DNA from 3 places in the Janthinobacterium sp. OK676 genome. Region 2 is predicted to be linked to each of the others. Evidence: predicted binding sites of a transcription regulator. Region 2 holds the regulator's gene; each other region holds the start of a gene.
What was found. The regulator FNR, encoded in region 2, switches genes on or off when oxygen is low (the NO sensors DNR and NnrR bind a similar motif). The targets are predictions, from matches to a motif close to TTGATNNNNATCAA.
Positions count from the first base shown of each region.

Region 1: cydD (thiol reductant ABC exporter subunit CydD) is a predicted target of FNR. The motif match lies at 5,225-5,238, and genes of this name have one in related genera.
Region 3: paaA (1,2-phenylacetyl-CoA epoxidase subunit PaaA) is a predicted target of FNR. The motif match lies at 4,172-4,185, and genes of this name have one in related genera.

Region 1 is NZ_FNHA01000004.1:388,584-398,769, forward strand. Features, by position in the region: gene ftsH (ATP-dependent zinc metalloprotease FtsH) at 1-675, shown strand, start outside; gene folP (dihydropteroate synthase) at 791-1,624, shown strand; gene glmM (phosphoglucosamine mutase) at 1,664-3,001, shown strand; tRNA gene BLU39_RS11150 (tRNA-Pro) at 3,093-3,169, shown strand; tRNA gene BLU39_RS11155 (tRNA-Arg) at 3,264-3,338, shown strand; gene BLU39_RS11160 (hypothetical protein) at 3,409-3,588, opposite strand; gene BLU39_RS28920 (PEP-CTERM sorting domain-containing protein) at 3,749-4,315, opposite strand; gene BLU39_RS11170 (GbsR/MarR family transcriptional regulator) at 4,613-5,164, opposite strand; gene cydD (thiol reductant ABC exporter subunit CydD) at 5,304-6,992, shown strand; gene BLU39_RS11180 (amino acid ABC transporter ATP-binding/permease protein) at 6,989-8,671, shown strand; gene BLU39_RS11185 (cytochrome ubiquinol oxidase subunit I) at 8,787-10,186, shown strand, end outside.
Region 2 is NZ_FNHA01000018.1:58,868-69,053, reverse strand. Features, by position in the region: gene BLU39_RS26895 (response regulator) at 1-1,809, opposite strand, end outside; gene fnr (fumarate/nitrate reduction transcriptional regulator Fnr) at 2,049-2,807, shown strand; gene BLU39_RS26885 (FixH family protein) at 2,811-3,335, opposite strand; gene ccoG (cytochrome c oxidase accessory protein CcoG) at 3,482-4,864, opposite strand; gene ccoP (cytochrome-c oxidase, cbb3-type subunit III) at 4,869-5,789, opposite strand; gene BLU39_RS26870 (cbb3-type cytochrome oxidase subunit 3) at 5,782-5,982, opposite strand; gene ccoO (cytochrome-c oxidase, cbb3-type subunit II) at 5,984-6,598, opposite strand; gene ccoN (cytochrome-c oxidase, cbb3-type subunit I) at 6,614-8,041, opposite strand; gene ccoS (cbb3-type cytochrome oxidase assembly protein CcoS) at 8,261-8,437, opposite strand; gene BLU39_RS26850 (heavy metal translocating P-type ATPase) at 8,440-10,186, opposite strand, start outside.
Region 3 is NZ_FNHA01000003.1:213,046-223,231, reverse strand. Features, by position in the region: gene BLU39_RS07865 (aminotransferase class V-fold PLP-dependent enzyme) at 1-11, shown strand, start outside; gene BLU39_RS07860 (cytochrome-c peroxidase) at 48-1,148, opposite strand; gene BLU39_RS07855 (M14 family metallopeptidase) at 1,443-2,567, opposite strand; gene BLU39_RS07850 (hypothetical protein) at 2,708-2,962, shown strand; gene paaX (phenylacetic acid degradation operon negative regulatory protein PaaX) at 3,073-4,002, opposite strand; gene paaA (1,2-phenylacetyl-CoA epoxidase subunit PaaA) at 4,269-5,258, shown strand; gene paaB (1,2-phenylacetyl-CoA epoxidase subunit PaaB) at 5,286-5,570, shown strand; gene paaC (1,2-phenylacetyl-CoA epoxidase subunit PaaC) at 5,570-6,337, shown strand; gene paaD (1,2-phenylacetyl-CoA epoxidase subunit PaaD) at 6,337-6,882, shown strand; gene paaE (1,2-phenylacetyl-CoA epoxidase subunit PaaE) at 6,923-8,002, shown strand; gene paaG (2-(1,2-epoxy-1,2-dihydrophenyl)acetyl-CoA isomerase PaaG) at 8,093-8,884, shown strand; gene paaH (3-hydroxyacyl-CoA dehydrogenase PaaH) at 8,886-10,186, shown strand, end outside.

The DNA.
Region 1 (10,186 bases), on a different contig from region 2:
CGTAAGTCGATGATCATCCGCGAGGAAGAGCGCCGCAATACGGCTTACCATGAGTCCGGTCACGCCGTCGTGGCCAAGCTGCTGCCAAAGGCCGATCCCGTGCATAAAGTGACGATCATGCCGCGCGGCTGGGCCCTGGGCCTGACCTGGCAGCTGCCGGAACACGACAACTTGTCCGCCTACAAGGACAAGATGCTGGAAGAAATTTCCATCCTGTTCGGTGGCCGTATCGCCGAAGAGATTTTCGTGGGCCAAATGTCCACGGGCGCGTCGAACGATTTTTCGCGTGCCACCAAGCTGGCCCGTTCCATGGTGACCCGCTTCGGCATGTCCGACAGCATGGGCGTGATGGTCTACGAAGACAGCGAAAACGAAGGTTTCTTCGGTGGCGCCACCAAGACGATCTCGGAAGCGACCCAGCAAAAGGTCGATGCTGAAATCCGCAACATTCTCGACAAGCAATATGCATTGGCGCGTACCTTGCTGGAAGGCAACCGCGACAAGGTCGAAATGATGACCAAAGCCTTGCTGGAATGGGAAACCATCGATGCCGAGCAAATCAATGACATCATGGCCGGCCTGGAGCCGCGTCCACCGAAGGTCATTCCGCCACGCCGCAATGCGGGCGACAGCGGCACGGGCGGCATCTCGCCAAACGTGACGGCGCCAGCCTGATAAGGGCCGCCCTGACGGACGACACGCAAGGGTATGGCAAGAACGAGGGTAAGGAGCAATCCTTGCCCTTTTTCGTTGCCGCGGCAGTTTTTTCCTGACGACTACAAAGATTCACATGCGACACTATTTGCAATTCGGCCGTTTCGGCTTCAACCTGCAGGGCACGCAGGCGCTGGTGATGGGTATCCTGAACATCACGCCCGACTCGTTTTCCGATGCGGGCCAGTATCAACACCTGGAGTTTGCCATTTCGCGCGCCGAGCAGATGATGCTGGATGGCGCCGACATCATCGACATCGGCGGCGAATCGAGCCGCCCCGGCGCGCCGCCGCTGCCGCTGCAGGACGAGCTTGCGCGCGTCATGCCGGTGCTGTACGCCTTGCGCGACTGCGGCAAGCCTCTGTCCGTCGATACATACAAGCCGGAAGTGATGCGCGAAGCCATTCTGGCGGGCGCCGACATGATCAACGACATCAACGGTTTCCGCGCGCCGGGCGCCATCGAGGCCGTGCGGGACAGCGACTGCGCGCTGTGCATCATGCACATGCAAAGCGTGCCGCAAACCATGCAGGACCAGCCGCAGTACGAGGACGTGGTGCGCGAGGTCATCGACTTCCTGCGCGAGCGTATCGACACGATGACGGCGGCCGGCATCGCACCCGAACGCCTGTGCGTCGACCCCGGCTTTGGCTTTGGCAAGACGATGGAGCAGAACTATGCCTTGCTGCGCGCCACGCGCCAGCTGCGCAGCGAGCTGGGCCTGCCCGTGCTGGCCGGGCTGTCGCGCAAGTCGATGATAGGCGCCGTGACGGGCCGCCCCGTCGAGCAGCGCCTAGCCGGCAGCGTTGCCGGTGCGCTGGCTGCGGTAGCGCAAGGTGCGGAAATTATCCGTGTGCATGACGTGGCTGAAACCGTCGATGCACTGAAGGTCTGGCGCATGGCGCACTGAGCCTGTAAGATTCATTATAAACAACAAAAAGAGAAAACTATGACGCGTAAATATTTTGGCACCGATGGCATTCGCGGCTTGGTGGGCACGGCTCCGATTACCCCCGATTTCGTCATGCGCCTCGGCTATGCGGCCGGCAAGGTGCTGGCCAAGTCGCAAGGCGGCAAGGCGCGCCCGACTGTGCTGATCGGCAAGGACACGCGCATTTCCGGCTACATGCTGGAAGCGGCGCTGGAAGCGGGCTTGTCGGCCGCCGGCGTGGACGTGATGCTGGCCGGTCCCATGCCGACGCCGGCGATCGCCTACCTGACGCGGGCGTTGCGCCTGTCGGCCGGGGTGGTCATTTCCGCCTCGCACAATCCGTATCACGACAATGGCATCAAGTTCTTTTCCGGCCAGGGCACCAAGCTGCCCGACAGCGTGGAGCTGGAAATCGAAGCGGCGCTCGACGAGCCCATGTCTTGCGTGCCGTCGGACAAGCTGGGCCGCGCCAAGCGCCTGGACGATGCCCAAGGCCGCTACATCGAATTTTGCAAAAGCACCTTCCCGAACGAGCTGGACTTGCGCGGCCTGAAGATCGTCGTCGATTGCGCGCATGGCGCCGCCTACCATATCGCCCCGCACGTATTCCATGAGCTGGGCGCGGAAGTCATCGCCATCGGCAACAAGCCCGATGGTTTCAATATCAATGCGGGCTTCGGTGCCACGGCAACGAAGGCCATGGCGGCTGCCGTCGTCGAGCACGGCGCCGATCTCGGCATCGCCCTCGATGGCGACGCCGACCGCCTGATCATGTGCGACGCCACGGGCCGCTTGTACAACGGCGACGAGTTGTTGTACGTCATGGTCAAGGACCGCCTGGCAACAGGTCCCGTCGCGGGCGCCGTCGGCACCCTGATGACCAACATGGCGCTGGAAGTGCTGTTCAAGCAGCAGGGCATCGGCTTTGCGCGCGCCAAGGTGGGCGACCGCTACGTGCTGGAAGTCATGAAGGAAAAGGGCTGGATCTTGGGTGGCGAGGGCTCGGGCCATTTGCTGTGCCTGGACCGGCACACGACGGGCGACGGTATCGTATCCGCGCTGCAAGTGTTGTCCGCACTCAAGCGCAGCGGCCAGAGCCTGCAGCAGTGTCTGGCCGAACTGGTGCTGTTCCCGCAAACCCTGATCAATCTGCGCGTGGCGCCCGGTTTCGACTGGCAGAAAAATGCCGCCATGGTGGCCGAGAAAGAGCTGGTCGAGGCGGAACTGGGCGACACGGGCCGCGTGCTGATCCGCGCTTCGGGCACCGAACCGCTGATCCGCGTGATGGTGGAAGCCAAGGACAAGGAAAAGGCCGAGAGCATGGCGCGCCGCATCGCCGATAAAGTCGGCGCTTGAGGGGATGCAAGGGGCAGGGACGATAGTTATTTCCATCTAATTCGCTTGGGGCAATTGACGAAATTGGGTGGAGGCGTTATTATCTTGTCTTCGGAGTGTGGCGCAGCCCGGTAGCGCACCTGGTTTGGGACCAGGGGGTCCAAGGTTCGAATCCTTGTACTCCGACCAAAGTCATAAGCGGGCTGTCAGAGATGACAGCCCGTTTTCTATTGTGCGGCGCCTTGGCATTGTCGGCGCGCATGGACTAAAATGCTGCACCTTTCCGCCCATCGTTCAACGGATAGGACAACGGTCTTCTAAACCGTGAATGGGGGTTCGATTCCCTCTGGGCGGACCAGTCCTTGCTGGTCATCTGCGCGACAGCCTGTCGCATTCCATCACCTTCCATCGTTCGCCTGCAGGCCGCCTCACGGCTGCGCAAATATTACCACGCCCAGCAAATACAACAGCGGCGCCGCGCACAGCAGCGCAGACAATAGCGATACGATTTTCTTGCTGGCCAGCCGGGCCAGGCGCAGCCGTTCCCCTACGGGCAGGTGCTGGCGGATCACGCTGCGCGCGCGTGGCTGAAACGGTTGTTCGTGCATGATGATTCCCTCTTCGGTCAGCAGTGGATGCCGTCGAGCATAGCGAGGGAAGTCTAAAGATGGTGTAAAAAGCGGGTCTTGCGCCGCAAGCGCGGTGTAAAGATGCGGTTGGCATGGAAAGCGGCAGCGGGCGCTGGTGCGCCGCTGCCGCCGATGATGCTTACTTTCCCTGGCGGCGGCGTGCCAGGAAGCCCAGCAGGCCCAGGCCGGCGAGCAGCATGGCATAGGTTTCAGGTTCCGGCACGGCGGAAGTGAAGGCCCTGTAATTGCTCAGATCCTTGGGCAGGCCTGCCACCGTGAAGGTGGTGCCGGCAGCCACAGGGGCGGCCCAGTGGAACACGAGTTCTCCCTGCCCGAAGTGGATGGCCAAGTAGTCATAGGCGGCCGCGCTCGTATAAGAGTTGACGCCGCCGCTCAAGCCTCCCGTGGTGCCGGCGCTGCAGCCCGAGGTGGGGTTGTCGCAAATCGAGACGGCGGCGCCCAGGGTGGTGCCGAACACGCCATTGATGTAACCCTGGATGTCCGAGGGGCTCTGTGGCACCAGATTGTCGTCATAATATTTCACCTGCAGTGCCGGCGACGGCGAATAGGTGACGGTGCTGCCGGCGATGACGAAACCGCTGGCCGGCCCCACGTCCACCCACGTGGCAGCCTGTGCTGCGCCAGCTAGTACCGTTACGGCAGCCAGCATGGATGCCTTGATGGCAATGCTCTTTACGCTTTTCATGAAAATCCCCTTGTGCTTGAGACAGTCGCTTCATCGTGTTGGGACGCGTCCCTACATGCCGGGGAAGTCATCCCATTGCCCGTTTTTATCTATTTCCTGTGCGTAGAGAGTACGCAAATGCAAGCTTACTCTTGATATAAATTAATACAATTTAAATAATACTATTGGTTCAGTTGACAACATCGCATACGGCTATGTATGGCTGTGCTAGTAATGGCCAACATGACGTGGGGAAATGGCGTGACAAGGCGCGCCAGCTTGTGCTGGCGGCGTCCCGGTTGTGGCGAGGGGAGGGCTTCAGTCGCTGTTGTTGCTGACGCCAAACAGGCGATCCTTGGCGTTGAGCAGCTTTTGTACCTTGGCGCCCATTTTCATCAGTTGCGCCATCGATTCGGGCGACAGGCGCTGCAAGTCGTCGAACCAGGTGTTGGCCAGGTCGACCAGTTCATACATTTCGCGCATGCGTTCCTGCGCATACTGGTCGACTGGCTCCGTGGCCGGCGCCAGCAGCGATTCGCGCAGCACCGTCAGGGTGGGCGCCACTTCGCGGCGGCGACGCTCGGCGGCCACGACGCGGAAGATTTGCCACACGTCGCCCAGCGAGGAGAAATACTCGCGCCGGTCGCCAGGTATACGCGACTGGCGTATCAAGCCCCAGCCCTGCAATTCCTTCAAGCCGATGCTCACGTTCGAGCGCGAAAAACTCAGGTGTTCGGCGATTTCATCCGCGTGCAAAGGGTGCTCCGCGACAAATAACAAGGCGTACACTTGTCCCACCGTACGGTTAAAGCCCCAGCGGCTGCCCATCTCGCCGAAATGGCTGACGAAGGTCAGGATCAGCGGCGTCATTTGGATATGTTGAGTTTTCATAATTATCTGAATTTTTTCACGCCATACTGGTGGGGTCAATTGATATATGTCATGTTTCGCAGTATTATACAAAATATCGAATTTACAGAAAATTCTGAAAACTCAAGAAGTATAGAAGATGCCGACCACGCCCTTGTCTCTGCCCCGCTTTATTCTTCCCCGTGCCGCCAGCCTGGCGCAAGGCGGTGCCGCCTTGCTGTGGCTGCCGCAAGCGGCTTTGCTGGCCTGGGCCGTGCAAGCCATGCTCGATGGCGCCGGCTGGCGCGCCGCGCTGGCGCCGGCCGCCGGCGTGCTGCTGCTGGGCGTGCTGCGCGCCGTCTGCGAAGCGTGGGGCGCGCGGCGCATGTATGCGGCGGCGCGCGCGCACCTGTCCACCTTGCGCGCGCAAGTGGCGCAAGCGCTGGCGCGCCGTTCGCCGCTGGACCGCCAGCGCGCCCAGTCGGGCCAGGCGGCCAGCGTCATCGCCGAACAGGCCGAAGCCATCGTGCCGTATCTGGTGCGCTACAAGCCCGCGCGCTGGAAGGTGATGCTCGTGCCGTTCGTGATCCTCGCCGTGGTGACGCCGCTGTCGTGGATCGCCGCGCTGATCCTGCTGATCGCCGCGCCCCTGATTCCTGTCTTCATGGCCCTGGTGGGCATGGGCGCGCAAGCGGCCAGCCGCGCGCAGATGGTGGAAATGGGCAGCATGAACGCCTTTCTGCTGGACCGCCTGCGCGGCCTGGCCACCTTGCGCGCGCTGGGCGCCGTCGACGCCACGGCCGAACGGCTGGACGCCTCCTCGCAATCCGTGCGCCGGCGCACGATGGTGGTGCTGCGCATCGCTTTTTTGTCGTCCGCCGTACTGGAATTGTTTTCCGCGCTCGGTGTCGCCATGGTGGCCGCCTTCATCGGTTTCTCCTTGCTGGGCAGCATCAATTTCGGCACCTGGGGCCGGGAACTGACCTTGGGGCAGGGCATGTTCATCCTGCTGCTGGCGCCCGCCTTCTTCGAGCCGCTGCGCGAACTGGCCGCCGTCTGGCACGACAAGGCGGCCGGCGAAGCGGGTCTGGCCAGCTTGCACGACCTGGCGGCCTATGGCGTGCCCCTGCCTGGCGCTGGCGTGGAAGTGGCGGCCGTCTCGACCGCCGCCATGGCCGTGGCGGCGGCGCCCGCCGTGGACCTCCAGCAATTGCGCTTTGCCCATCCGGGCGAAGCGCCCGTGTTCGACGGCTTCGACCTGGCCGTGCGCGCGGGCGAACACGTGGCCCTGCTGGGTGCCAGCGGCGCGGGCAAGACCACCTTGCTGTCCCTGCTGGCCGGCCTGCTGCCCGCCAGCGGCGGCGAGATCCGCATCGGCGGCGTGCGCCTGACCAACAGCACCGTCAATACCTTGCGCCAGCGCATGGCGTGGATGGGCCAGCGCCCCCACGTGTTTGCCGCGTCCGTCAGCCAGAACGTGACCCTGGGCCGCGTGGGCGCCAGTGCCGCGCACGTGACGCAGGCGCTGCACCTGGCCGACCTAGCTGCCGTGGCGCAGGCGCAGCCGGCCGTCATGCTCAGCGATGGCGGTCAGGGCTTGTCCGGCGGCGAAGCCGTGCGCCTGGCCCTGGCCCGCGTGGCCATGCATCCGCATGCGGATTTGCTGCTCGTCGATGAACCGACGGCCCACCTGGATAGCGAAACGGCGGCGCGTGTGACGGACGCCCTGCTGGTACTGGCGCAAGGCAAGACGATGATCGTCGCCACGCACGACCCCGTGCTGGCTGGCCGCCTGCAGCGCACGGTGCAGGTCGATGCGCATGCCCAAGTGCAGGAGTTGCGCGCATGAAAACTTCACTCATATCGAACCCCGTCTTGCGGCAATTGCTGCTGGCCCAGCCCCGCAAGCTGATCGGGGGCGCCTTGCTGGCGGCGCTGACGGCGGTGGCCGGCATGGCGTTATTGGGCTTGTCCGGCTGGTTTATCACGGCCACGTCGATTGCCGGCTTGCACGCCTCGACGGCCATCGTGTTCGACGTCTTCGGCCCGTCGGCCGGCATCCGCCTGCTGGCCATCGGCCGCACGGGTTCGCGCTATGCGGAGCGGCTCGTCGCGCACGACGCCACGTTCGCCGCGCTGGCCAGCATCCGCGTGCGCCTGTTCCGTGGCTGGTCGCGCCCGGAAGCGGCCAGCCGCCTGCTGCGCCAGCCGGCCAAGCTGCTGTTCCGCCTGACGGCCGATATCGACGCGCTCGAATCGCTGTACTTGCGCCTGCTCGTGCCGGCCTTCACGGCCCTGTGCGCGGCCCTGCTGGCCGGCGTGGCGCTGGGCGTGATGCAGTGGCAGCTGGGCCTGGGCCTGGCCGTGTGGCTGCTGGCCGCCGGCGGCGGCATCGGCTGGATCGTCGCGCTACGCGCCCGCCGTCCCTCCATCGTGCGTTCGCGCGCCATCGAAAAATTGCGTTCCGGCGCCATCGACCTGGTGGCCGGCCAGACGGACCTGGTGATGGCGGGCCGCATCGATGCCCAGTGCGCTGCGCTGGGCCGGATCGACCAGTCGCTGGCGCAAGCGGACATGGCTCTGCTGCGCCTGGAAACGGCGGCCGGCGCCGCGTATGGCGTGGCCGGCAGCGCGACCCTGGCTGGCGTGCTGCTGGCCGTGGCCGCGCTGGTGCAGCAGCACGCCATGAGCGTGCCGCTGGCGGCCCTGGCTTTGCTGATCGCCCTGACTGCCGTGGAACCGTTTGCGGGACTGCGCCGCGGCGCGCTGGAAGCGGGACGCATGCTGCTGGCCATGCGCCGGCTGGCGCCGCGCCTGGAGGTTGAAGAGATCGCCGCGCCGCCGGCTGACTGCGTACCGGGCTTGCGCCTGGACCACGTCAGCGCCGCCCATGCGGGCAGCCATGCCGCCATCTTGCATGATATTTCCCTGCACATCGCGCATGGCGAGCGCGTGGCCTTGATCGGCCCCAGCGGCGCGGGCAAGTCGACCCTGCTGGCCATCGCCGCGCGCGAACTGGCGCCAATGTCGGGCAAGGTGGCCGCGCCGCGCGCCTGCCTGTTCATGCAGAAGACGGAATTGTTCCAGGACAGCTTGCGCGACAACCTGCGCCTGGCCGACCCGTCCGCCAGCGATGCGCAGCTGTGGGCGGCGCTGCAATCGGCCGGCCTGGATGACGAGGTGCGTGCGTTTGCGGGCGGCCTTGACACCATGCTGGGCGAGGGCGGCCTGGGTTTGTCGGGCGGCCAGGCGCGGCGCCTGGCGCTGGCGCGGCTGTTCCTGCATGAATCGACCTTGTGGCTGCTGGACGAAGCGACGGAAGCGCTCAATGCCCAGACGGCGATCGACGTCCTGCGGCGCCTGCGCGCGCGCAGCGAAGGACGTACCTTGCTGATTGCAACCCACTTGCGGCGCGAAGCGGCGCTGGCTGACAGGCTGGTCAGCCTGCGCGATGGCCGTATCGTGGGCGACGCGCGCCGTGGCACACCGGCCTTCGACACGGCCATGGCGGGATTGCGCGGAGATTAAGACAGAACGGAGACACAGGCGCTGCCGTCCGCCGGCATGAGGGACGGTAGCAATCGAATTACATCAGATAGATACCAAGTCTACAATTACATTAGGGAAACACCAAGGAAATCATATGGACTTCGATATTGTCGCTTTATCCAGACTGCAGTTCGCGCTGACAGCTCTGTACCACTTTATATTCGTTCCGCTGACGATAGGCCTGTCAGTGCTGCTCGCCATCATGGAGACGGTCTACGTGATGACGAACCGTCCCATCTGGCGCGACATGACCAAGTTCTGGGGTGTCTTGTTCGGCATCAACTTCGCCATGGGCGTGGCGACGGGTGTCGTCATGGAATTCCAGTTCGGCATGAACTGGAGCTATTACAGCCATTACGTGGGCGACATTTTCGGCGCGCCGCTGGCCATCGAAGGCTTGATGGCCTTCTTCCTGGAAGCGACCTTCGTCGGCCTGTTCTTCTTCGGCTGGGACAAGCTGTCAAAGCGGGGCCATCTGGTCACGACCTGGCTGGTGGCCATCGGCTCGAACTTCTCGGCGTTGTGGATCCTGATCGCCAACGGCTGGATGCAAAATCCCGTCGGTGCGGCCTTCAATCCGCAGACCATGCGCATGGAAGTGACGGATTTCGGCGCCGTGCTGACGAACCCGGTGGCGCAGGCGAAATTCGTGCACACGGTGTCGGCCGGTTACACGGCGGCATCGATTTTCGTGCTCGGTATTTCCGCCTGGTATCTGCTGAAGGGCCGCCACGTACAGCTGGCCAAGCGTTCGATGACGGTGGCCGCCTCGTTCGGCCTGGCCGCCACCTTGTCGGTGGTGGTGCTCGGTGATGAAAGCGGCTACCTGTCGTCGGAACATCAAAAGATGAAACTGGCCGCGATTGAGGCCATGTGGACGACGGAGCCGGCCCCGGCCGCCTTCACGGCCATCGGTTTTCCCGACGCCAAAGCGCGCGAGACGCATTACGCCGTGCACATCCCGATGGTGATGGGCTTGATCGGCACGCGTTCGCTGACGACGGAAATCCCCGGCATTGAGCAGCTGGTCGACCGTGGCGAGCTGCTGATCCAGGACGGCATCAAGGCGTATGACGCGCTGCAAACCATCCGCAGCGTGGCGCCAGGCGCCCCCGTGCCGCAGGACGCGAAAGACGTGTTCGAATCGAAAGGGCAGTCCATGGGCTATGCCTTGCTGCTCAAGCGCTATGTCGACGATCCGCGCCAGGCCACGCCCGAGCAGATCCGCAAGGCCGCGCTCGATACCGTGCCGCCCGTGGGGCCGTTGTTCTGGTCTTTCCGCGTGATGGTGGGCCTGGGCATGTTCTTTATCCTGTTGACCGGCACCTTCTTCGTGCTGTCGACGCGCCGCACGCTGGACAAGCACCGCTGGCTGCTGAAGCTGGCCGTGTTCGCCATCCCGCTGCCGTGGGTGGCCATCGAGGCGGGCTGGATCGTGGCCGAAGCGGGCCGCCAGCCGTGGGTCATCGAAGGCGTGCTGCCGACGGCCGTGGC
Region 2 (10,186 bases):
CCAGAAGCGGCTGCCCTTGCCTTCGCTGCTGGCGACGGCGATGTCGCCGCCCATCATGTGGATCAGCTGCTTGCTGATGGCCAGGCCCAGGCCCGTGCCGCCGAAGCGCCGCGTGATGCTCTGGTCGCCCTGCGAAAACGCGGCAAACAGCTGCTGTTGCTGCAATTCCGTCATGCCGATGCCCGTGTCGCGCACTTCGAAGCGCAGCCAGGCGCGGCCGTTTTCGCTTTCGGCCAGGCTGACGGCCACCACCACTTCGCCGTTCTCGGTAAATTTGATGGCATTGCCGGCCAGGTTGACGAGAATCTGCTGCAGGCGCTGGGCGTCGCCCACGAGGCGCCGCGGCACGTCGGGCTCGACGGCGATGGCCAGTTCCAGCTCCTTTTCGCCCGCATTCATCGTCATCGTCGTGGCCAGGGTATTCATGACTTCGTCGAGGTCGAATTCGACGGGCGACAATTCCATGCGGCGCGCCTCGATCTTCGAATAGTCGAGCACGTCGTTGAGGATGCCCAGCAGCGACTGGCCCGCCACGCGCACCATGGTCAGATACTTGCGCTGTTCCGTATCGAGCTTGGTATTGCCCAGCAAATACACCATGCCCAGCACGGCATTGAGGGGCGTGCGGATTTCATGGCTCATGTTGGCCACGAAATCGCTCTTCGCGCGGTTGGCCGCCTCGGCCCGGTCGCGCTCCTGCTCCAGCTCGGCCGCGCGCGATTCGAGTTCCTGCTGCAGGCGGTCGCGTTCGCTCATCAGGCCGTTGAACGCTTCCGTCAGTTCGCCGATCTCGTCGCGCTGCCGCACCGGCACGGGGGTGAAACGGCTGCCGCTGGTGCGCAGGGCCAGCAGGGTGTCGCGCAAACGCACCAGCGGCGACAGCAGGCGCACGGTGACCCAGCCCAGAACGGCAGCGGCCAGCAGCGAGGCGAGGATGCTCCACAGCACCAGCCGGTACAGCACGCCGTCGAACGGTTCGAAGGCGTCGTCGACGGGCAGCGAGGCGGCCAGCAGCCAGTTCACCGATTTCAGGCGCTTGAAGCTGTTGACGGCCGTGACGCCGCGGCTGTTGGTGCTGACCATGCTGCCTTCGCCATCTTCCTTCAATAGCTGGGTGGTGGTCGGGTTGGCGTTCGGCTGGCGCGGCTGCAACAAGCGGCTGGTATCGGGGTACAGCACGTAGCGCGGCACGGCGCCGCGCGTGAGGATGAAGTAATAGCCGCTCTTGCCGATCTTTTCCGTGCGCAGACGTCCCAGCAGATTGTCCTTGTACAGGCGCAGCACGCCGATCACCACGCCGGCCACCTGGCCATCGGCGGCCAGCACGGGCGCCACCATCTGCACGATGGGCATGCCGCTCGACTTGCCCAGCATGGGTTCCGTGATCATGGGCTGGCGCGTGCGCAGGACGGTCTGGAAATACTCGCGCTCGGCGACGTTGATGCCGGCGCGCCCCGCCACTTCCGGCATGTCGGCCACGACAGCGCCCTGCGCATCGAGCACCAGCACGTCGTCGAACAGCACCAGCATCGAGCGGCGCGAATAGTATTCGCGCAATTGGGCCGGCTGGGCGATCAATTCCGGCGGCTGCTGCCTGGCCGTCAGGGTGACGATCTGCAGCAGCATGCCCAGTTTGTCGTCGAGCTCGGCTGCGGTGCGGCTGATCAGGGAAGACTGCTGGCTCAGCAGTACTCGCGTGAAGTCGTCGCGCATGTGCCGCACCTGGATCATGGTGACCAGCGCGATCATGGCGATCGAGGTCAGGCTGGTGGCCAGCGCGACTTTTGCTTTGATGCCGAGAGGCTTCATGATTTCCTTTTCAGTACCGGGCGGCACAGGCGGCAGATAATGCTGTTAGGAATTTTCCTATCAATACATCAACTTGGCAAGCGGCACCGCGCAAATGCCCCTCCCCGCATGGGCTTGTGACGATGTTGCCATATAATTAAAGGCTGGACGTCGTTTATTCGCCGAAATTACCGTGAAATTGGCACACGGCAACCCTGTATGCAGTAAACTTGTTGTTGCATTTTCTAAAAGGTACCGACATGACTGAAGCGCTACTCACTCCAACCTTGCCCACAGTAACCGTGGAAGCGTTGCGTGCGCGATGCTCGACCTGCAGCATGCATCAATTGTGCCTGCCGATGGGCCTCGATGTGGGCGACATGGACAGGCTGGACCAGATCATCGGCCGCCGCCGCAAGATCGTGCGCGGCGCCTCGCTGTTCCGCATCGGCGACTCGTTCCAGAACCTGTACGCGATCCGCCTGGGACACTTCAAGACCTATCAGATCAATCCCGGTGGCGAAGAGCAGGTGACGGGTTTCCAGATGGCCGGCGAACTGCTGGGCATGGACGCCATCAGCGCCGACCGCCACCACTGTAATGCGGTGGCGCTGGAAGACAGCGAAGTGTGTGAAATCCCGTTTTCCAGCCTGGAACAATTGCTGGGCAATATGCCGACCCTGCTGCGTCATTTCCACCGCATGATGAGCCAGGAAATCACGCGCGAGCAAAGTGTCATGCTGTTGCTGGGCAATATGCAGGCGACGCAGCGTTTTGCCGCCTTCATCGTCAACCTGGCGTCGCGCTACGAGGCGCGCGGCTATTCGGGCAGCAATTTCCAGCTGCGCATGTCGCGCGAGGAAATCGGCAACTACCTGGGCCTGACCATCGAGAGCGTCAGCCGTTTATTGTCGAAATTCAAGAAGGAAGGCTGGCTGCGCGTGTCGAACCGCGAGATCGAGATCTTGCAGCCTGCCAAGCTGAAAGCCATTACGGCAGGCACGGACGTGTGTAAATAAGCTTTATAGCTCTTCATCCGCGCGCAGCGCGATGCTGCGTTGCACGGGCCAGGTCCAGATGCCGGACAGGCGCCACTCGCGCTTGTCGTTTTCCACCAGCACCTGCCAGCGGCTGCGCTCGAGCATCGGCAGGGCGACCGAGAAATTGCCGGCCGCATCGGGCCGCACCAGCAGCTTGATATCCTTTTCCGGCAGGGTCGCATGCGCCAGGTGCAGGAGCAAAGGAGCCTGATAGGCCTTGCCGAAGCTGTGCACGGAGCCGCTCAGGCGCGCCTGCGCCACGTCATACGACAGGCTCGTATCCATGGCCAGGTCGCTGGCGATCGTGTCGCGCTTCAAATCCTGGTTGATCGCCTTGCCCTGCTTGTAATAATCGCCCACCACCAGCGCGTCGGGCTGCGTAAACGCGATATAGCCCATGAAGCTGCCGACGACCACGGACAGGCCGGGGCCGATCATCAGCAGCCATGGCCAGCGGTGCTTGTACCACGGGGCAACGGGGGCTTGCAGTTTCAGACTGTCGGACATTTTGTTCTCCTTGGGGTCAGGCCCTTTGGGTCTGTCCCCAGCTTTTGCTTCTGGGTTGAAAATACAGTAAACCTACCGCATGTTGAATGCTACCCCTACGGCGAAATACCGGGGTCGGACCCAGAGGGTCCGACCCCGAATCAACATCACCGCGGCACGATGAAGACCGCGCTTTCGCGCACGTGCAGCGACGGGTCGTCCAGCGATTGCAATTCGATCGCAATCTTGTTCGAGCCCTTCTCGCCCACGCCGTGCGGCACGCGCAGGCGGATCGGCCAGCCCAGCGTTTCCGTCGGCTGCAAGGTCACTTCTTCGCGCGTCAGCAAGGTCAGGCCCGGCAAGCCGGAAGCGCTGATCTTGAAATGCTGGCTTTGCTCGGACGTGTTCATGATCTGCAGGCGGTAGACGTTTTCGATCATGCCGTCTTCCACTTCGCGTCCCATTGAACCGCGGTCGCGGATCACGTCCATTTTCAGGGGCGTGCGCAGGGCCAGCGAGGTACATACGGCGATGATGATCAGGGCCAGGATGGACGTGTAGATCAGCACGCGCGGGCGCATGGCGCGCTGGCGGATCTGCTTCGAATTGAAGTTGTTTTCCATCGCATGGTCGGTGCTGTAGCGTATCAGGCCACGCGGCCGCTCGACCTTGTCCATCACGCTGTTGCAGGCATCGACGCAGGCGGCGCAGCCGATGCATTCATACTGCAGGCCGTTGCGGATATCGATGCCGGTCGGACACACCTGCACGCACAGGGTGCAATCGATGCAGTCGCCCAGCTTGTCGTTGTTGCCGGCCTTCTTGCTCATGGCGCCGCGTGGTTCGCCGCGCTTGGCATCGTAGGTGATGATCAGGGTGTCCTGGTCGAACATGGCGCTCTGGAAGCGCGCGTAGGGGCACATGTATTTGCACACCTGTTCGCGCAGCCAGCCCGCGTTGCCGTAGGTTGCCAGGCTGTAGAACAAGACCCAGAACCATTCCCAGGGACCGAAATTGAGGGTGGTCACCTCGCGCGCCAGTTCCTTGATCGGCGTGAAGTAGCCGACAAAGGTAAAGCCCGTCCACAGGGCGATGGCGCCCCATACCAGGTGCTTGGCCGTCTTCTTGAAGGCCTTGCGCACGGACGGGCCCTGCCTGTCGAGGGCCATGCGCGCGCTGCGCGTGCCCTCGATGCGGCGTTCGACCCACAGAAAGATTTCCGTGTATACCGTTTGCGGGCAAGAAAACCCGCACCACACCCGCCCGGCAATGGCCGTGACGAGGAACAACAAATACGCACAGATGATCAGCAGGGCCGCCAGATAGATGAAATCCTGGGGCCACAGCACGACGCCGAAAATGTAGAACTTGCGCGTGGTCAAGTCGAACAGCAGGGCTTGCCTGCCGTTCCAGGTCAACCACGGCAAGCCGTAGAACGCCAGCTGGGTAAGCCATACGCATACCCATCGCCAGGTAGCGTAGCGTCCTTTGGCCTCGCGAGGGTAGATCTGCTCGCGGGCCGCATACATCTTGATGACTTGAGGTTCCATTACATCATTTCACGGGCGTCGGGGAATTCGACAGGCTCCAGACATACGCCGACAGCACGTGTACCTTGGATTCGCCCAGGAAATCGCTGAAGGCCGGCATGGTGTTGTTGCGTCCCTTGCGTACGGTTTCCATGATGGTATCGGCGCTGCCGCCGTACAGCCAGGTCTTGTCCGTCAGGTTCGGTGCGCCCAGCATCTGGTTGCCCTTCGCATCGGCGCCGTGACAGGCCATGCAGGCGCCGAACTTGGCCTTGCCCAGCACGGACTTGACGGGGTCCGAGGTGGAACCGGACAGGCTCAGCACATAATGGGCCACGTTCTCGACATCCGCTTCGGAGCCCAGGGCGGCGCCCATCGGCGGCATCTGGCCATTGCGGCCGTGCAGGATGGTGGTCTTGATGATGTCGGGTTCGCCGCCATACAGCCAGTCCTTGTCCGTCAGGTTGGGGAAGCCCTTGTTGCCGCGCGCATCCGAACCGTGGCATTGCGCGCAGTAGGTCAGGAACAGACGCTGGCCGATGGCCAGTGCCTGCGGATCGGCCGCCACCGTCTTGATGTCCTGGCTCAGGTACTTGTTGAACAAAGGACCGTAGTCGGCTTCCGCCTTCTTCAGTTCTTCCTCGTACTGGCCCGTCGATTTCCAGCCCAGGCTGCCGGCATAGGTGCCCAGGCCCGGATACAGGAACAGGTAAGCCAGCGCGAAGACGATGGTGATGTAGAACAGCCACATCCACCAGCGCGGCATCGGCGTATTGAGTTCCTTCAAGTCCTCGTCCCAGACGTGGCCCGTGGTGCCGTCGGCGGGGGCGCCGGCGGCCACTTTCACTTTCGACTGCGAGTACAGCAGCACGCCGCAGCCGATGATGCCCAGCAGGGACAGCACGACGATGTAGATATTCCAGAAGCCGTTGGTAAAGTCAGCCATGGTTGCGCTCCCCTTGTGCCGGCGCGGCATCGGCCGGATAGTCGAGCGCCTCGTCGGCGAACGGCAGGCGTGCCGCCGCATCGAAGTCGCCATTGCTGCGGCTGAAAGTCCACCACAGGATGCCCACGAACGTCATAAAGGAAACCACCGTCATGACGCTGCTGGCGCTGTCAAACAGGTTTTCGATTGCCATGCTAATTCCTTGTTTTGATTAATGTACCGAGGCCTTGCAGATAGGCGACCAGGGCGTCTTCTTCCGTCTTGTCCTGCAGCTGCGCGGGGCCGGCGGCGATCTCTTCATCGCTGTACGGCTGGCCCAGGCGTTTCAGGGCGCGCATCTTCGGCATGATCTCGTCGGGCACCAGTTTGGTCTTCGCCAGCCATGGATAGGCCGGCATGTTCGACTCGGGCACCACGTCGCGCGGGTTGTTCAAGTGCGTGCGGTGCCATTCATCGCTGTAGCGGGCGCCCACGCGGGCCAGGTCGGGGCCCGTGCGCTTGGAACCCCACTGGAACGGACGGTCGTAGACGAACTCGCCGGCGACCGAATAGTGGCCATAGCGTTCCGTTTCCGCGCGCAGCGGACGCACCATCTGCGAGTGGCAGTTGTAGCAGCCTTCGCGCACGTAGATGTCGCGGCCCGCCAGGCGCAGCGGCGAATACGGCTTCAGGCCGGCGACCGGCTCCGTCGTGCTCTTCTGGAAGAACAGGGGGACGATCTCGACGGCGCCGCCGATGCTGATCACCACCGTGACCAGGGCGATCAGCAGCCAGGGGTTTTTCTCAATCCATGCATGTGAAAATTTCATTTGCTTTTGCTCCTATCAGGCGTGCGCCGCGTTCAGTTCCGGAATGCGGGCGACGGGGAGTTTGCTGCCGCGCAGGGTCATCCAGGTGTTGTAGCCCATGATGCACATACCCGACAGGTACAGCAGGCCACCGGCCACGCGCACCACGTAGTACGGATACGTTGCTTTCACGCTCTCGACAAAGGTGTAGGTCAGGGTGCCGTCCGGATTGACCGCGCGCCACATCAGGCCCTGCATCACGCCGGCGATCCACATGGCGGCGATGTACAGCACGATGCCGATGGTGGCCACCCAGAAGTGCACGTCGACCAGGCGCGTGCTGTGCATCTGCGTGCGGCCAGCCAGGCGCGGCAGCAGGTAGTAGATCGAACCCATGGTGATGAAGCCCACCCAGCCCAGGGCGCCCGCATGCACGTGGGCAACGGTCCAGTCGGTGTAGTGCGACAGCGAGTTGATGGTCTTGATCGACATCATCGGACCTTCGAAGGTGGCGATGCCGTAGAACGACAGCGAGACGATCATGAATTTCAGGATCGGATCGGTGCGCAGCTTGTGCCAGGCGCCCGACAGGGTCATGATGCCGTTGATCATGCCGCCCCAGCTTGGTGCCAGCAGGACCAGCGAGAAGACCATGCCGATCGATTGCGTCCAGTCAGGCAATGCCGTGTAGTGCAGGTGATGCGGGCCCGCCCACATGTAGGTGAAGATCAGCGCCCAGAAGTGGACGATCGACAGACGGTACGAGTACACGGGGCGCTCGGCCTGTTTCGGGATGAAGTAGTAGACCATGCCCAGGTAGCCGGCGGTCAGGATGAAACCCACCGCGTTATGGCCGTACCACCACTGGATCATGGCGTCCTGCACGCCCGCATAGGCGGAATACGACTTGGTGAACGAGGCTGGCATGACGGCGCCATTGACCACGTGCAGAATCGTCACGGCCAGGATGTAGGCGCCGAAGAACCAGTTGGCCACGTAGATGTGCTTGACCTTGCGCTTGATCAAGGTACCGAAGAACACGATGGCGTAGGCGATCCAGACGACGGCGATGAGGATGGCGATAGGCCATTCCAGTTCCGCGTATTCCTTGCCGCGCGTCATGCCCATGGGCAGGGTGACGACGGCGCACAGGATCACGGCTTGCCAGCCCCAGAAGGTGAAGGCGGCCAGTTTGTCGGAAAACAGCCGCACCTGGCAGGTGCGTTGCACGACGTAGTACGAGGTGGCGAACAAGCCGCAGATGCCGAAGGCGAAAATCACCGCATTCGTGTGCAGCGGACGCAAGCGTCCGTATGTCAGCCATGGTATGTCGAGGTTCAGGGCAGGCCAGGCCAGCTGAGCGGCGATGATAACGCCAACCAGCATGCCGATGATGCCCCATACCACAGTAGCGACCGCGAATTGCTTCACGATCTTGTAGTTATAGTTCAGCGATTGATCCACAAAGACTCTCCCTGGAATTACTATTTATGATGGTGGCCAGAGAGTAAGTGTTTGACCGCGAAAAAACTTTGATGTGGATCAAAATTCCCCGGATGAAATAAGCGTAGCGAACTGGCATCGAAATAAAGCGGTATTTCGGTCAAATTACGATCAAAAAAGCCATACAAGATCCCTGCAATCTGGGCGGATTGCGGGGCAGACGCCGGCCGGGCCGGGAGCTCAGGGATGCGGTTCGCCGGGCGCCGGCGTCGTTGTCGTATCGTCGTCCTGCAGCACGCGCAGGCCCGGTCCGACGAGGTCGTCGAACTGGCCGCCGTCCGAGGCCGTGAAATACACCCACAGGGCGATGAAGACGACCACGACGCTCAAGGGGATGAGGAGATACAGTGCTTCCATGTTCAGGCTTTCCGCAGGCGCAGGGCGTTGGCGATGACGACGGCCGAGCTGGCCGCCATGCCGACGCCGGACAGCCATGGGTTCAAGAAACCCAGCGCGGCGGCCGGGATGGCCGTCAGATTGTACAGGGTGGCCCAGCCCAGGTTTTCGCGGATGATGCGCATGCTGCGCGCGGCCGTCTTGGCCGTGTCGAGCACGGATACCAGTTGGTTTGAGAGCAGTACCGTGTCCGCATGGGCCTGCGCCAGGGCGGCGCCGGAACCCATGGCGAAGGAAACGTCGGCGCCGCTCAGCACGGCCGCGTCGTTGATGCCGTCGCCCACCATCGCCACGACGGCGCCCGTCGCCTGCAATTGCTGCACGAAATCGAGCTTTTCATCGGGCAGGCATTCGCCGCAGGCCGTGTTGATGCCCAGTTCCGTCGCCACGCTTTGCGTCAGCGCTTCCTGGTCGCCGCTGAGCAGCACGACCTGCTTGCCGCGCCGCTGGAAATACGCGACCACGTCGCGCGCTTCCGGGCGCAGCGCGTCGCTGAGTAAAAAGCGCGTCAGCCAGCGCCCCTGCGTGCCCAGGTACAGCGGCGTCATGCCCTGCATGCCGACGGCCGTGTCGCCCAACGGCGGACCGGCGATGGCGGCAACGAAGGCCGCATTGCCCAGGCGATAGCGCACGCCGCCGACGATGCCTTCGAGGCCCTGGCCCTGCACTTCCTGCAGCTGTTCCGCATGCGTGCGCGGCGTTTCTCCCGCGGCGGCCAGGATCGCCTGCGCCAGCGGATGGGCGCTGCCCGCTTCCAGCGCGGCGGCCACCTGCAGGCAGTCGTCTTCCGTCATGCCGTCCAGGCCCTCGATCTGCTTCAGCACGGGCCGGCCCAGCGTCAGGGTGCCCGTCTTGTCGAAGACGATGTGGGTGGCGCGGTGCAGGGTTTCCAGCACGTGCGGCTGGACGATCAGCACGCCGCGCCGCAGCAGGCTGTCGGTGGCGGCCGCCAGCGCCGTCGGCGTGGCCAGCGACAGCGCGCACGGGCAAGAGACAACCAGCACGGCGATGGCCACGGGCCAGGCCTGCGACGCGTCGTGCCAGATCCAGAAGGCGAACACGGCGACGGCGAACAGCAGCAGGCCCAGGACGAACCAGGCGGCCACCTTGTCGGCCCATTGCGCGATCTGCGGCTTGCCGCTGCCGGCCCGCTCGATCAGTTTCAATAAATCGGAAAGCGTGCTTTCGCGCGCCGGCTTCAGCACGCGCAGGATGATCGCCGCGCTGGCGTTGATGGCCCCGCCTGGCACGCGCTCGCCCGTTTTGCGGCGCTGTGCCGCGCTCTCGCCCGTCAGCAACGACAAATCGAGCGCGCTCGTACCCTCGATGATGACGCTGTCGGCGGCGATCGCTTCGCCCGGCTTGACGAGAATGACGTCGCCCACGGCCAGGCTGCCGGCCGGCACCAGGGTGGTGGCGCGGCTGTCGGGGAAGCCCGCCATCAAGGACGCGGACGCGGGCAAGGCGTGCTGCAGCCGTTCCAGCGCGGAAGCGGCCTTGCGGCGCGCCTGCAGCTCGAAATAGCGGCTGCACAGCAGCAGGAAGATGAACATCGTGGCCGAGTCGTAATACACCTCGCCGCGGCCCGTGAAGGTCGCCACCACGCTGCCGAAGAAGGCCGCCAGGATGCCCAGCGCGACGGGTACGTCCATGCCCAGGGTGCGCGCGCGCAGGCTGGCCCAGGCGCCCTGGAAGAAGGGCATGGCGGAG
Region 3 (10,186 bases), on a different contig from region 2:
CTCGCACCTGATGGATGCGGGGGCGCCAGCGGTGGCGCCCTCCGCCGTCATTGCTGTACCTGATAGCCATCCGTCAGGGTGGCCAGGAATTTCACCATATCCTCGATCTCGCCCGCCGTCAGCGCGGGCGCCATGCCGCGCCTGCGGTCGAACGGGGCCTCGGTGATGTTCACGCTGGCACGGTACCGGGCCGGCACGTCGTTGAATTTCTGCACTTTTCCCCGTTTGTCGCGCGGATACCATTCTTGCGGATGCGTATCGCGCCGCACATAAAAACGCAGGGCATCCGTCAGGTTATCGAACACGCCGTTATGAAAAAACACCTGCCGCGTGGCGACATTGCGCAGGCTGGGCACCTTGAAGGCGCCGCATAACTCGCCTTTTGTCGCCAGGTCCGTGCGGTCGGGGCCGCACAAGCCCAGGTCGAAATAGGCAGGATCGGCCGTGGCTGGAATGCGCATATTGCGCGGCACGCCCAGATTGTCGAAACTGAAGTCTGTGAACAAGGGCGGCGTGCCATGGTCGCCCCGCACGCTGGGGTGGCACGCGGCGCAATTGCCCTTGCGTTCATCGTTGAACAGGGCCAGACCCCGCAATTCGGCCAGTTCCAGCGGAACCTTGTTGGCCAGGTAGAGGTCATATTTGGAATCGTAGCGGTGGAAGTCCGGCTCTTCCTGCTGGAATTGCTGCAAGGCATAGGTGATGCGGCTGAATGCCTGTTGTGGCTGCGCAAAGATGGCCTCGCCAAAGACGCGCTGGAATGCTTGCGCGTAACTGCCCTTGCGCAGCCGTTCCACCACCGCATCCGTGCTGGCATTGGCCATTTCGTGCGCTGCCAGGAACGGCCGCTCCGCCTGTTCTGCCAGGCTGGCGGCGCGGCCGTCGCGGTTGATGCCGCCGTTGGGCGCGCCTTCCTCATCAAAGCGGAAAGGGGGCGTGTGTTCCAGGTAGCGCAGCGATGGCGTGGCGCGGTAGCCGGGCGCCTGGCCATCGGCGCCTCCCAGTTGCACGGCCAGCTTGTTGCCGGGCGCGTAAGCGTGGGCCGGGTCGTGACAGCTGGCGCACGACTGCTTGCCCGAGGCGGACAGGCTGGCATCGTGGAAAATTTGCCGTCCCAGCTGCGCGGCCGGGCTGAGTTCGGCCGCCATGCCTGGCATGCCAGACAAGCTGGCAAACAAGAATATGCACACGTGTGCAAATTTACTCCTGAAAAAGCGCGCCGTGGCGCATGGCTGGTCTCGAGTGATCATGGGCAGGATGAGTTGTCGGCAAGAAGGGGGACAGAAGTGCTGGGGCCAGTATAGGCAGCAATGGGCGGCGTGGCAACGATTTACGATGTTGCGATGCGCAAAAAAGTGGCAGGAAAATAGCCGACGGCAGGGGCGCCGCCGGCCTGGACTGGCCCGCCACCGCATGCGTGGCGGGCCGGCATCATGCGTGGATCAGGCGCGCAAGGTCGACAGGATAGGCTGCAGCACGGCCGCGCCCAGGGCGGCGCTGCGGGCGCCGCTCCAGCCCGTTTGCGGGTCGGGATCGTTGGCATTGTCCTTGAACGGCAATTCCAGGGTCAGCGACAGGCAGCCGAAGGCGTGCGTGATGTGGGGCGAACCCATGGTCAGCACTTCCGGCGTGAACGGGCCGTCTTCGTAGCCGTGCTCATCCTGGAAGTCGGGGCTGGCCACCTTGAAGTCGGCGATGAAGCGGTCTTGCTCGGCTTTTTGCGCCGGCGTGAAATTTTCCAGCGCATCGCTGCCCGCCACGAAGACGTAAGGCAAGCCTTCGTCGCCATGCACGTCGAGGAACAGGTCGCAGCCGATTTCATGCATTTTCTGTTTCACCAGGAATACTTCCGGGCTGCGTTCCATCGTCGGCGTCATCCATTCGCGGTTCAGGTTGGCGCCGGTCGCGTTGGTGCGCAGGTTGCCATGCACGGAGCCGTCCGGGTTCATGTTCGGCACCACGTAGAAGACGGCGTCTTGCAGGCACTGGCGGGCAAACGGATTGGCCTGGTCCAGCAAGGCTTCGAGCATGCCTTCGACAAACCATTCGGCCATCGTCTCGCCCGGGTGCTGGCGCGCGATGACCCAGACTTTTTTCTCCGCATCGGCGTCGCCGACGACCAGCAAATTCATGTCGCGGCCTTCGACGGTGCTGCCCAGGTCGACCAGGCGCACCAGCGGCGACGCTTGCGCGCTGTCGATCAGGGCCAGGTGGCGGTCCCATGGGTACGGTTCGAAGTAGGCGTAGTACACGCTTTCTTCTTCGGGCGTATGTTCGATGGTCATCACCGTGCCGTCAAAGCTGGTGGGCACGCGGAACCACGTTTCGCGGTCGTAGCTGGCCACGGCCTGGTAATCTTTCCAGCCGTCCGGGTAGGCCGACTTGCCTGCGTTCATGAAGCGGATCGTGCATGCCTCGCCTTGCGCGCCTTGCAGGCGGAAGTAAAACCACTGCGTGATGTCGGCGTGGGAATCCTTGCGGATGTTCAGCTCGATGGAGTGGGCATCGTCGGCGCGCAGCACCTCGATCGCGCCGGCGTCGAATTGCTGGCTGATTTTAATGGTCATGTGTGTTCCTGATAAAAACGTATGGGTTTTGCATCGTGTGCAATGGCGCGATGATACCCGTTTTAGGCGCGCCTTTGTGCTGGCGCAAACGACGACGGACGTGCTTTGCTAACGTGGAAGTTCCAACACGGGAGAGCATCATGAACGACAACGGCAAGCACATACACGAGCTGGAAAAGAAAGTCAGCGCCCTCAGCGACGCCCTGGCGCACCTGGGCAAGGGCACGACCTTGCAGGAATTGCTGCGCATCCTGCGCTTTCCCGGCTATACGACGCCGGCCGAATACACCTTCAACGTCGCCATCCTCGACACCATGCTGGTGCAGGCCAATGCGCTGGAAAAGCTGGGGCAGGATTTGTTGGCAGGGGCCAAGCAAGTGGCGGTAAAGCAGTGAGCAGGTAGTGACTTATTCCTGAACGCCTGAAAAATGTTCAGGGCAAGGCGCAGGGCCGCAGGCAGTACGAATGTACGCCTAGGCCCTGCAACGCCGCCATGGACGTTTTCTCAGGTGTTCAGTCCGCCAAAACGTTCAAAAAACCACGGCTCGACGTCGGGGGCATGCTCATCCTCGCGCCGCAGGGTGGCCAGGATATGTTCCTCGGCCGCCGCATACGTGATGCGGTACAGGTCGCGCGCCAGCGCATAGGCTTGCGTGCCGGGCCACGGTTCGGGCAGCAGTTCGACGGGCAGTTGCGGGTCGTGCAACTGCACGCGGCGGTAGGCGTGCGTCAGCAGCGAGCGGATGACGAACGCTTGCTCCGCGTCGAACACGGGTTCCTGCTGGAGCAAGGTCAGCAGGGGCTGGAAGCTGGCGATGAATTTTTCGTAGCCGGCCATCACTTCCGACAAGTCCCAGCAGTCGCCCACCATGTCGCGCAGGGGACGCGTGCTGACACCCGGCAACTCTTTTGTGTGGCAAACGTACAGCTTGCCCTGCACCTCGTTGCGCACGAGGATATCTTCCAGCGCCTCCGCATTGCTGGCCGGGTGGCCAAAGATGCCGGGAGAAATCAAGCCGTAGCCGGCCCACAATAATTCCTTGCGCAGCGCCCCCCGCTCGGCCGCGCCGATGCTGCCGGCCGGCCCGATCACCAGGGTCCAGCTGCCATCCCAGTGCACGACCAGCGGCGCATAGATGCGGCGGTAAGCGCGTTCGAAGCGGGCCAGGGCCTCCGGGCGTATCGTATAGGCGCTGCGGCGGCCGTCGCGCTGCGAGCTGAGCCAGCCTTCCTGCGCCAGGCGGAACACGCTGGTGCGCAATAGCCGGTCATTGACGCCAAATGGCGCCAGCAGTTCGATCAGGCTGCCCAGCCAGATGGCGCCGCCGCGCGGCACGATGGCGTCGCCAAAGATGGTCATCACCAGGGACTTCGAGCGCGGTGGGTCGCTTTCCAGGAAATCGGCTATCCATGCCGTGCAGCGGGTGTTCTTCATGTGGTTCCGGTCTGGCCGTGTAGCGGTCGGTTCAATAAAAGCAGCAGTTTACTTGGCTGCGCGGGTAGCGCGGCAATAATTTGCCGGAAGCGCTGGTCGCGCTTTATGGTGTTTTCTCATAAGCAATATCATACGCACAAAAAAGCGGCACAAGATACGAATTTTTAAAATGATTCACATCAAGTGTATGCAAATCGTTTTTTGTATCGTATTATCTGTTCATCGCACCGCGTTGCTGCGCAAATCAAAGACATGGGAGACACATCATGTACGCACAAATGGTTGAAACCGGCCTCAAGAACGTCCGTTCCCTCGACGACATGGGCCAGGAAGAGCGCGCTTTCCAGGCGCGCATCGACGAAGGCATCAAGATCGAGGCCAAGGACTGGATGCCGGACGCCTACCGCAAGACCCTGATCCGCCAGATTTCGCAGCACGCGCACTCGGAAATCGTCGGTCAATTGCCCGAAGGTAACTGGGTCACGCGCGCCCCGACCCTGAAACGCAAGTCCATCCTGCTGGCGAAGATCCAGGACGAAGCGGGCCACGGCCTGTACCTGTACAGCGCCGCGGAAACCCTGGGCGTGTCGCGCGACGACTTGCTGGCCGCCTTGCACTCGGGCAAAGCCAAGTATTCGAGCATCTTCAACTATCCCACCCTGTCGTGGGCCGACATGGGCGCCATCGGCTGGCTCGTTGACGGTTCCGCCATCATCAACCAGATTCCCCTGTGCCGCTGCTCGTATGGACCGTATGCGCGCGCCATGATCCGCGTCTGCAAGGAAGAATCGTTCCATGCGCGCCAGGGCTACGACATCATGATGTCGCTGTGCAAGGGCACGCCCGCGCAGAAAGCCATGGCGCAAGATGCCTTGAACCGCTGGTGGTGGCCGTCCCTGATGATGTTCGGCCCGTCCGATGCCGCCTCCGTCAACAGCGCCCAGTCGGCGCAATGGCGCATCAAGCTGTTCTCGAACGACGAACTGCGCCAGCGCATGGTTGACCAGACCGTGCCGCAGATCGAATACCTGGGCTTGACCGTGCCCGATCCCGACCTGAAGTTCAATGCGGAAACAGGCCATTATGAATTCGGCGAGATCGACTGGTCCGAGTTCAACGACGTCCTGAAGGGCAATGGCCCGTGCAACCGCGAACGCCTGCAAACGCGCGTCAAAGCGTATGAAGACGGCGCATGGTTCCGCGATGCCTTGGTCGCCTACGCAGACAAGCAAGCCGCTAGCAAAGCGGCAGCCTGAAAAACATCGATAAAAGGGGATAGCAACATGAGCAAAGAATGGCCATTGTGGGAAGTTTTCATCCGCAGCCAGCACGGCCTGGCGCACAAGCATGTGGGCAGCCTGCACGCTTCCGACGCCACCATGGCGGTCAACCATGCGCGCGACGTCTACACGCGCCGCAATGAAGGCGTGAGCATCTGGGTGGTGCGCGCGGCCGATATCGTCGCCAGCAGCCCCGGCGACAAGGGCGCCCTGTTCGAACCGTCGAACAGCAAGGTGTACCGCCATCCCACCTTCTTCCCGATGCCGGAAGAAGTCAAGAACCTGTGATGGGAGCGCCTGCAATGGATGACAAGGTCAATTACCTCTTGCGCCTGGGCGACAACGCCCTGATCCTCAGCCAGCAGCTGTCGCAGCTGTGCGGCAAGGGGCCGGCGCTGGAAGAAGACATGGCGCTGACCAACGTGGCGCTGGACTTGCTGGGCCAGACGCGCTTGTGGTTCAGCTATGCGGCCGAACTGGAAAACGCGGGCCGCGACGAGGACGACATCGCCTTTTTGCGCGACGCCCACGATTTCAAGAACTGCCTGCTGGTCGAACAGCCGAACGGCAATTACGCCGACACCATGATGCGCCAGTTCTTTTTCGACAGCTGGCATTACTTCCAGCTGCTGGAACTGACGAAATCGACGGATGCGCGCATCGTCGAAGTGGCGCAAAAATCGATCAAGGAAGTCACGTATCACTTGCGCCGCAGCGGCGACCTGATCGTGCGCCTCGGCGACGGTACGGCCGACAGCCACGCGAAAACGCAGGCTGCGGCCGACAAGCTGTGGATGTACACGGGCGAGATGTTCACGTACGACGCCGTCGACCAGGCCATGGTTGCCGCCGGCATCGCGCCGCCATCGGACGTGCTGCGCCGCGCTTTCCTCGAACACGTGGCCGAGATCTTCGCCGAAGCCACCCTGACCATGCCGGCGCCCGACGCCTGGATGCAGAAGGGCGGCAAGCAGGGCACGCACACGGAGCACCTGGGCTTTATCCTGGCCGAGATGCAGTTCCTGCAGCGCGCCTATCCCGGGGCGGAGTGGTAATGAACACGGCCGCTGGCGCCGCGGCGCTTGACGCCGCCCAGGTCTGGGCCTGGCTCGGCGATGTGCCGGACCCGGAAATCCCCGTCATTTCGGTGGTGGACCTGGGTATCGTGCGCGCCGTCGAAGTGACCGGCAGCGACGCTTGTGTGGTGACGATCACCCCGACCTATTCGGGTTGCCCGGCGATGCAGGTGATTGCCGATGCCGTCACGGATGCCTTGCGCAGCCACGGCGTGGCCAAGGTCACGCTGGTGAACCAGCTGGCGCCCGCGTGGACGACGGACTGGATGAGCGAAGCGGGCAAGGCCAAGCTGAAAGGCTATGGCATCGCCCCGCCGCAGCAGCAGGTGATCGACATCAGCGGCCTTGGTAGAGGAACAGCAGGTGGCGTCAAGCGTCAGCCCATGCCGAAGCTGGACGTGATCTGCCCGAACTGCGGCTCGACCCATACGCAGCTGACCAGCCAGTTCGGCTCCACGCCGTGCAAGGCCCTGTACAAATGCATGGCTTGCCGCGAACCGTTTGACTACTTCAAGTGCCACTAAAAAAATCAGGCACACGTTCCGAAGAAACTGGAGATGAAGCATGAGTAAATTTTATCCGCTGTGCGTAGCGAACGTGCGCAACGAAACGCGCGACACCATCGCCGTCACGTTCGACGTGCCATTTGAATTGCAGCAGCAGTTCCGCTTCCAGCAGGGCCAGCACCTGACCCTGCGCGCCAATATCAATGCGGAAGACGTGCGCCGCTCGTATTCCATCTGTTCGGCGGTGCAGGACGGCACCCTGCGCGTGGCCATCAAGCGCACGCCGGGCGGCGCTTTCTCCACCTGGGCGAACGATACCCTCAAGGCCGGCGCCACCATCGAGGTGATGCCGCCCATGGGCCATTTCAACGTGCCGCTCGATTGCGTCAACCGCAAGCACTACCTGGCCTTTGCGGCAGGCAGCGGCATCACGCCCATCCTCTCCATCATCAAGACGACCCTGCTGACGGAACCCCTGAGCCGCTTTACCCTGTTCTACGGCAACCGCGCTTCGTCGTCCGTCATCTTCAAGGAAGAATTGACGGACTTGAAGGATGTGTACCTGGAGCGTCTGAACCTCGTCTACGTGATGAGCCGCGAGCAGCAGGACATCGAATTGTTCAACGGCCGCATCACGCAAGAAAAATGCGAACAGTTCCTGCAGCACTGGATCAAGGTCGAAGACTACGACAACGCCTTCATCTGCGGCCCGGAAGACATGATGCTGGGCGTGTCCGCCGCCCTGCAGGCGGCCGGCATGCCCAAGCAGAACATCAAGATCGAACTGTTCGCCGCCAGCATCCCGAAAAATGCCCACAAGCCGCGCGCCCAGTTGGCCGCCGACACTGTGCAGGAAACGGAAGTGACCGTCATCATGGACGGCAACCAGACTACCTTCACGATGGACAAGGACAAGGAATCGATCCTCGACGCGGGCCTGCGCGCCGGGCTGGACATGCGCTACTCGTGCAAGGGTGGCGTATGCTCGACCTGCCGCTGCAAGATCCTCGACGGCAAAGTCGAAATGGACGTCAACTACGCGCTGGAAGACTACGAAGTGGCGCGCGGTTTCGTCCTCAGTTGCCAGAGTTTTCCGCTGACCGACAAGGTGGTCGTCGACTTCGACCAGGCTGAATAACATCAGACCCCAAGCGAAGACTGGGGTCGGACCTTAAGGTCCGACCCCGGCACTTGTCCTTGGGTTGAAAACTAAAAACCGAGACACGCCATGACCTACCAAAACATCCTCTTCACCATCGAGCAGGGCATCGCCACCCTGACCCTGAACCGTCCCGACAAACTCAATAGCTTCACCCAAGCCATGCACGAAGAAGTGCGCGACGCGATTGCCAAGGTCAATGCAGACAACACCGTGCGCGTCTTCGTGCTGACGGGCGCGGGCCGCGGTTTTTGCGCGGGCCAGGATTTGTCCGACCGCGCCGTGGAGCCGGGTTCGAAGGGCGTGGACCTGGGCGAATCCGTGGAAAAGAACTATGCGCCGCTGGTGCTGGCCTTGAAGGCATTGCCCATGCCCGTGATCTGCGCCGTCAACGGCGTGGCCGCCGGTGCGGGCGCCAACCTGGCGCTGGCCTGCGACATCGTCATCGCCGGCAAGTCGGCCAGCTTCGTCGAAGTGTTCTGCAAGCTGGGCCTGATCCCGGACACGGGCGGCACCTTCTTCCTGCCACGCTTGATCGGTTCGGCGCGCGCCATGGGCCTGGCCATGCTCGGTGAAAAACTGACGGCGGAAAAAGCGGAAGACTGGGGCCTGATCTGGAAATGCGTGGACGACGCGCAGCTGGCCGAAGAAACGAGCAAGCTGGCCGTGCACTTTTCCACGGCGCCGACCAAGGGTTTGGCCTGCACCAAGCAGGCGCTGGCCGCCAGCGGCGCCAATACCCTGCCGCAGCAGCTGGCGCTGGAAGCGCGCATGATGAGCGATCTCGGTAACAGCGACGATTACCGCGAAGGCGTGGCCGCCTTCATGGAAAAGCGCGCACCGCAATTCAAGGGACATTGATATGGCAGCTTTGGACAACAACAGTATCGTCGCCGTCATCGGCAGCGGCGCCATGGGCGCCGGCATCGCGCAGGTGGCCGCCGCCGCCGGTTACCGCGTCAAACTGTACGACACGCGCGCGGAGGCCGTCAGCAAGGCCCTGCTCGATATCGGCAAGATGTACGCGAAGCTGGCCGAAAAGGGCCGCATGACGGCAGATGAAGCGGCGGCCGCCACGGCGCGTCTGCAGGCGGCCGGCAGCCTGGCCGATGTGAGCGATTGCGCCCTGGTGGTCGAAGCCATCGTGGAAAACCTCGACGTCAAGCGCGGCCTGTTCGCCGAACTGGAAGCGCTGGTCGGCGACGACTGCATCCTGGCGACGAACACGTCGTCGATTTCCGTCACGGCGATTGCCGCCAAGCTGCGCCGTCCGGAGCGCCTGGTCGGCATGCATTTCTTTAATCCCGTGCCCCTGATGGCGCTGGTGGAAGTGATCAGTGGCCTGGCCACCAGCGAGCAAGTGGCCGCCACCGTCTACGACACGTCCATCGCCTGGGGCAAGAACCCCGTGCATGCGAAATCGACGCCGGGCTTCATCGTCAACCGTGTCGCCCGTCCGTTTTACGCGGAAGGCTGGCGCCTGTTGAACGAGCAGGCGGGCGATGCCGCCACCATCGATGCGGTGCTGCGCGAAGCGGGCGGTTTCCGCATGGGGCCCTTCGAATTGATGGACCTGATCGGCCACGACGTGAATTTCTCCGTCACGCAATCCGTGTTCGGCGCCTATTTCAACGATCCGCGCTTCACGCCTTCCGTGCTGCAGCAGGAAATGGTCAACGCCGGTTTCCTCGGCCGCAAATCGGGCCGTGGCTTCTACCCGTATGGCGAAGGCGCCAGCGCGCCTGTGGCGCAGGCGGAAGGCGCGCAAGCGACCCCGGAATTCGTCGCCCTGTCGGCCGCCATCGGCGGCGATGGCCGTGGCCATAGCGGCATCATCCACAGCCTGGTGCAGCGCCTGGAGCAGGCCGGCATCACCGTCAGCCGCCGCGTGACGCAGGAAGGCCAGGCGCACGACGAAGCGCCGGCCCTGCATTGCCATGGCGCCGCGATTTACCTCACCGATGGCCGCAGCGCCACCCAGCGCGCGCACGACAACCAGCATCCGGACACGGTGCTGTTCGACCTGGCGCTCGATTATGCCGGTGCCAAACGCATCGCCGTGGCCCGCGCCGACCAGTGCAGCGACGCCGCCTACGCGGCCGTCGTCGGCCTGTTCCAGGCCGCCGGTTTCATCGTCACGCGTCTGGACGACGTGCCTGGCCT